One region of the Lactobacillus sp. W8172 genome, then DNA from elsewhere that is predicted to be linked to it. Evidence: riboswitches for the same ligand, from Rfam matches in the RefSeq annotation. Region 1 holds a riboswitch; the other holds the start of a gene.

Region 1 (3,424 bases):
GACACTTACTTGTTCACGAATCAAGGCACCAGGTTCAATTCTTGCTTGAATATTTTTCAGATCTAAGAGTGGCACTGCAGAGTTACGGCTGCAGTTTTCAACTTGATAGTCATTGATTTTTGCTGCATTAGTTCGTAAAAATGGTACTAGATCATCCCAGTCACCAAAAACAACACCACAATTACCCTCGATAAATGTTCTTACTTCTACAGGCCATTTCAAGTCCTCCAAGTCTCCCTTAACATAAATCTTAACTGGGGTTTTCTTAGGCGCATTGGCAATAAAATCAATAATTTCTGTCGCTGACATATTTTTCATTTGATATTCTCACTTTTCTTGATAAAACCGGTCATTCTTAATTAAATCGTCATAGGTTTCACGTGTAACAACTTCTTGTGCTCGTCCATTTTCTGCAAAAACAACTGCTGGTCTTGGAACACGGTTATAGTTAGAAGCCATGCTGTAGCCATATGCCCCAGTTGCAAGAACAGCAATTACATCCCCTGGCTTAGTTTTTGGTAAACATGCCTGATCAATCAAAATGTCACCAGATTCACAATAGCGTCCTGCTAAATGGATCTTTTCAACTGGTTCGGTTGCTGGTCGCTTGGCAACCAGTGCTTCATATTCTGCTTGATAAAGCGCAGGTCGAATGTTATCACCCATGCCGCCATCAACAGTCACATAAGGAGTTAAACCTGGCACATCCTTTCTGGAGCCAACGGTATAAAGGCTATAGCCTGCTTCACCAACAATTGAGCGTCCGGGTTCTACCCAGATGGCTGGTATGTTTAACTGATACTGCTCAGCTAGTGTACGAACACTGGCAATGATTTGTTCAACAAATGTACCTAGCCCAATCACACGATCTTTAGCGGTATATCTTATGCCAAAACCGCCGCCTAAATTTAGAACCTGTGGCTGATAATCATACTTTTGCTTCCATTCGTGAACTAGCTGCATCAATTTTTCCACTTCAAGATTAAAACCTTCAGTTTCAAGGATTTGTGAACCAATGTGAGCGTGAAGTCCAATCAACTCCATTTGCTCTTCCGCTTTAACTTGTAAAAAGGCTTTTTCTGCTTGACCCGAACGAACATCAAACCCAAATTTACTGTCTTCTTGACCGGTTTGATCATATTCGTGCGTATGTGCACTCACACCAGGAGTGATGCGGAGCATTACTTGCACTTTTTTGTTTGTTTCATGCAGTACTTGCTTCAGGAGTTCAATTTCATGAAAGTTATCTAAAATGATTACCCCAACATTATTTTCAACGGCCATTAAGAGTTCATCTTTTGTTTTATTATTACCGTGAAAACTGATTTTTTCCGTTGGAAAGCCGGCTTTCAATGCTGTATACAGTTCTCCACCTGAAACAACATCAATGTGGCCACCCAATTCGCTGATTACTTGATAGATTGCAATCGAGGTAAAAGCTTTACTAGCATAGCTGATGGCATAATCAACCTGTCCAGCAACAAAAGCTTGTTTAAGTGCATTGAACTGTTTTCTAATTTGGGCAACATCATAAACCACCAATGGCGTGCCAAAGTTTTCTGCTAGCTTAAGTGCATCTACACCTCCAATCATTAAGTGACCTTGATCATTCGTCTGGTAATAATCATTCGTTGACATCTAATAACCCCCGTTTTTTGGTAAAGAAAAAGACCCTTTAATACGCGCATAGCGTACAAAAGAGTCTTTCAGATTAAACCTTGATCTGATTCAGTTTTGGCGATAGCGCTCCGCAAATTTAAATTTGCGACAGTCCGTAATTTATTAGATTACGTCCCAGCCGATTAACTACCGCAATAATTAACGCTTCGGCAACCGCCCCTTTCGCTAGCTTCACCGTTTTTGCAGAAACTCCACTAGGTACTTTTGTTAGTTGCGACCTCTTCGTTTGATTTATAAAAATATTATTATTATTAATATTACTTGTCAACGGCTTTTTCATAATTAATTAACTTTATTTTTGAAAACATGATTGCAGTTATGTTTTAGTTGCAGATAAAAATTAAAATGTTAAAATGCGTTACTATCGAATTTAATTTTTTTAATCAAGTAGGTGTTGCAAAAATGAAAGTTGTTAAATTTGGTGGTAGTTCACTTGCAAGCGGTGAACAATTTCAAAAAGTGCTAAATATTATTAATGCTGACCCAACCAGAAAAGTAATTGTCACTTCCGCACCAGGAAAAAGATTTGCGGAAGATGTAAAAGTTACAGATCTGTTAATTGAATATGCCCAAAAAACACTGAAACAACAAGACACCGCTGAAATTATTCAGCAAATTTGGACGAGATATCAAGAAATTGCCGCTTTTTTTGCACTTGAGCCCCAAAAATTTGCGTTCTTGCACCAAGAGTTGGTTGACTTACCAATAGCTTTTAATGACGAGCCAGAATACCTAATGGCAGCTTTCAAAGCACACGGTGAAAAACTCTGTGCACAGTTACTAGCATTAATTTTACAAGAGCAAGGTTTGCCAACGCGCTTTCTAGACCCACAGGACGCTGGTTTTTTGGTAAGCAGTGTTGCCAGCGACGCTCAAGTCTTACCTGAAACTTATCAAAATTTACTTAGATGGCGTGAAGTGCCAGAAATACTAGTAGTTCCCGGTTTTTATGGTGTTACAACTCAGGGCAAAATTGCCACTTTCTCACGTGGTGGATCGGATATCACCGGTTCAATCTGGGCAAGAGGAATTAAAGCAGACTTGTACGAAAACTTTACTGACGTAAATGCAATTTATGCCGCGGATCCTAGAATTGTTGCTAACCCTCATCCAATTAAAATTATGACTTATAGGGAATTACGGGAACTATCTTATGCTGGTTTTTCAGTTTTCCATGACGAAGCGCTGATTCCGGCAATTCAAGGCCAAGTCTTCATCAATGTTAAAAATACTAATCACCCTGAATTACCAGGAACGATGATTGTACCTGAAAAAGATTTTCATCCTAAAAGTACGATTACAGGAGTTGCCAGCTCGAATCATTTTTCCGCTTTATATTTACATAAATATCTGCTTAATAAAGAAACTGGTTTTACCCTTAAGTTACTAGAAATATTTTACAAGTTTAATATTTCATACGAACACATGCCCTCAGGTATAGATGATCTAACGGTTATCTTTGACGAACGGCAGTTTACTGAAGAACTGCGCGCGCAAATGTGCAGTGAAATTCAAAAAGTGATTCATCCCGACCAATTAGAATGGATTGATGATTATGCTATCATTATGGTAGTTGGCGAAGGGATGCGGAATAAAATCGGTGCAATGAAGAACATCACTACCCCTTTAGCCAAAGAGCATATTGCCATTCACATGATCAATCAGGGTGCATCACGTATTTCTATTATGTTAGGCACCAAAAAAGAAGACGCAGCAAATGCTGTTAGCCAAATTTATCAACAAT
Region 2 (3,424 bases), on a different contig from region 1:
TTGGTTATGGGTCATTCCTAATGCGCTGGCAGCTTCAAATTGTCCTTCTGGGGTAGAAATAATTCCACCACGAATAATTTCTGCCAAGTATGCGCCTGTGTTAATCGAAACAATTACTAGTGCAGCAAGTGTACGATCGATATTGATGTGCCAGAATTGAGCAATTCCATAATAAATTACGGCTGCTTGTACCATCATTGGGGTACCGCGGAAAACTTCAATATAAACGGATAGAAGCCAGTTAATAAACTTCGAAAACCATCTTTTACCTCTGCTAGTTGGGGTAGGGATAGTCCTAATAATACCAACGAAAAGACCGATGAAGAAACCGGCAATCGTACCAACTGAAGCAAGAAGAAGGGTCATACCAATACCACTTAAAATCATGCCCCCAAATTGTTTCCAAACACTGACGAGCCAAGGATCTTGTTTACCTTTCTTGCTAGTTTCATCAGTTTTTGGTTGTTGTGAAATGGCGGTAGTCATTAGCTTGGTTCTTTCAGAGTTTGGAATAGTAGCTAAGACTTGGTTAACTTGCTTGAGTAAATCTCTGTTTGGCTTGGCGATGCCGATTGCAGTAGTTGAATCTTCTTCAGAAATGCGGAAACCGGCCATTTTACTAATTGGAATTGCCTTGATGTCAGGGTCAACCATTTTAAATGAGGTTGACTCGGTATCTTCGGCAATATAGCCATCAATGGTACCAGAAATTAAGCTTTGACGCATTGCAGCAAAGTCACGCATTGCGGGTTGTCTCTTGGCACCTTTAAGTTGCTTAATTAGTGCATAGTGCGAAGTACCTTGCTGAGCAGTTAACTTAGCACCTTTAAAATCGTTTAGCGTTTTAGCGTTGGCGTATTTACTGTTGACTTTTGTAATAACAACAAAAGTACTGTTTCGATATGGTTTAGTAAAATTAATCGCTTTTGCACGCTCAGCAGTTGGACTCATTCCGGCAATAATCAGGTCAGCTTTGCCACTGGTTAAAGCTGGAAGTAAACCATCCCACTCAGTCTTAACTACAACAACCTTACGATGCAATTGTTTACCAATTATTTTTGCAATTTTAACATCATAGCCGTTGGCATATGTGCGTGAGCCTTCAATTGGCACCGCACCATTTTTGTCTGTAGTTTGAGTCCAATTATATGGTTGGTAGTTGGCCTCCATTGCTACCTTTAGTTCACCATCATCTTTTTTGGCATTAACTTGTGTAATACCAAAATTGCTTGTAATGATGAAACTAAGCATCACCGTGATTAGAGCGGTAATCCACTTATTTCTTGACTTCATTTTGAAAACCTCCGAGAAATTTGTTTCAAATAAAGCCAATACAATAAAAAGCGTAAATAAAAACCTCGCTGTTTACAAAACAACGAGGTTATAATTGATCATATTTTAGACAAATCATATAGCGCTCCCCAGTATTAACTAGGACAGTCTGCAAGATCTTCTCCTGCAGCCCAACAAAAGTGTTAAAGCGAATAGCACTTTTGTTTCGGCGATAACTCTTACACTAATCTTCATTGTGTTCGTTCACTCAGATTAGTTTCGTAATTACCGCAACCTCTATTGCATTGGAAATTATTTAACTTAATCAACAGGATAGGCTAAAAAGATTAACTTGTCAACAGCTATAAATCAAATGTGTACTATTACCAGTTTTTATATTTAAAATTAGCACTTATTGCCAGCCATTATTAGCACGATAATCATTTTTCTTCATTCGCGAAACATATGGATTGCCGGCAACAAAAAAACGTAATGGCTTATTTGCCCATTCCAATTCAGATTGGTTGACACCGATGCGGGCACTCTTAGCAATTTCTTGCGGCTTTTTCTGATGTTGATCATTTAAATCGATTGCAAAGGGTGAATCACTTAAAAAATGTAGATCCCAATTTTTATCATGAATGCCAAAAGCTTGCATCATCTTAGCGGGTCCATTTGTTAATAAAATGCCGTTTTTACCCGAGCGATTACCAATCATTTGTTCAACTCCCCAAGCAGGTTCAATTGCTCTGATTAAGACACCTTGTGGTTCATCTTTTGCCTGAGTTGCAACATCAAAAAAGAAGTATTGTCGTTGAGCATAAATATAGATTGTTCCGCCACGGGCATAAAGCCCTTCGTTGGCAGGACTACGATGACCACCATAAGAATGTGCTGCACGATCCTTTTTTCCTAAGTATGCTTCTGCTTCGACAATATAACCGCCAAGAGTGCGTTTGCCATCATTATAAGTTAATGGCCGACCAAGTAGATCGGCACTAATTTCTTCAGTTGAGTGATTAGTAAAGTAAGTTGAATAATCCATTTTTTCCTTGAGTAGTACACTAGATAAAATTAGTTCGAATTTACGAAAAAGAGCAGCCTGCAGGCTATCGCATTTTAGTAGATCGATTATGGCTACGAGGTATAAGCAAGACAGATGCCAGACTCGATGTTTGGGTTAAGGAACTTGCACCCAGTAAAGAGCTTCGCAAGTGGGTTTAATCATGATGATAATAAATTTATGCAATTTAAGCAAAGGCATCTGGCAGAACTTGAAGCAAATTCAACCATGGCCGAGTTTGTGTCCCTAGTGAAACAGCAGTTGCCGAAACAAGACGTGTTGTTTTTATACGGTGCTAAAAATAAAGAGCATAACCAGGCGGTTGTGCTCAAAGAAAAAATTATTTCTCAATTATAGTTAACGACCATGCTTTTTAAGCCGTAAAAAGTGAAACGCAATTGTGATAATTAAGACACCAAAAACAATGATCGCAAAAACAGTGTTTGGTAATTCATAGTGAAGTGGTGGTAATGAAATAAGCAGTTTTAAGGCGATAATTGCAATCAGGACGTAGGCCATTGGCTGCAATTCAGGAATAATATCCATTAATTTGATAATTATTTCGGCGACGCCCCGCATACATAAAATTCCAATCATGCCACCAATTAAAACAACAACTGGATTACTCGAGACGGCTAGTGCGGCCAAAACTGAATCAATTGAAAAGACGATATCCATTGCCTCAATTGAAATAACTGTTCGCCAGAAGAGTGATAAAAAGTGTTTACCCTTTTTGGGAGAATGCTGTGCAATCTTTTCGCCTTCGGCTTTTTCTTCAGCTTGCGCTTTTTGTGGATGACGCTGATCGTAGAAAAACTTAAAGGCTAGGTAAAACAGGTATAAACTGCCCGCTAACTTAATTTCCCAAAAGTTAATTAGGTAAGTGCCAATTCCGATTACAATAAAGCGAAAAATATAGGCTCCCCACATACCATAGAATAGCGATTTTTCTTGCTCTTTCTTGGTGGGTAATACCTTAGTCTGTGCGGCTAAAACAACTGCATTATCAACTGAAAGCAGACATTCCATTAAAATAAGTGTCAGAATGATTAGCCAGTCCTTGCCACTGGTTAAAACATGCAGCCAATT

Evidence for each region. Region 1 has a riboswitch for lysine ahead of lysA (diaminopimelate decarboxylase). Riboswitches for the same ligand answer to the same signal wherever they lie in the genome.
Region 2: another riboswitch for lysine. It lies ahead of H3R21_RS05960 (ABC transporter substrate-binding protein/permease); the one in region 1 lies ahead of lysA (diaminopimelate decarboxylase).

Annotation. Positions count from the first base shown of each region.
Region 1 is NZ_JACFPG010000003.1:55,159-58,582, forward strand. Features, by position in the region: gene dapD (2,3,4,5-tetrahydropyridine-2,6-dicarboxylate N-acetyltransferase) at 1-318, opposite strand, end outside; gene lysA (diaminopimelate decarboxylase) at 328-1,638, opposite strand; lysine riboswitch at 1,734-1,911, opposite strand; gene H3R21_RS05055 (aspartate kinase) at 2,083-3,424, shown strand, end outside.
Region 2 is NZ_JACFPG010000004.1:49,052-52,475, forward strand. Features, by position in the region: gene H3R21_RS05960 (ABC transporter substrate-binding protein/permease) at 1-1,293, opposite strand, end outside; lysine riboswitch at 1,405-1,580, opposite strand; gene H3R21_RS05965 (DNA-3-methyladenine glycosylase) at 1,685-2,317, opposite strand; partial or broken gene H3R21_RS05970 (DUF488 domain-containing protein) at 2,341-2,692, shown strand; gene H3R21_RS05975 (TerC family protein) at 2,693-3,424, opposite strand, start outside.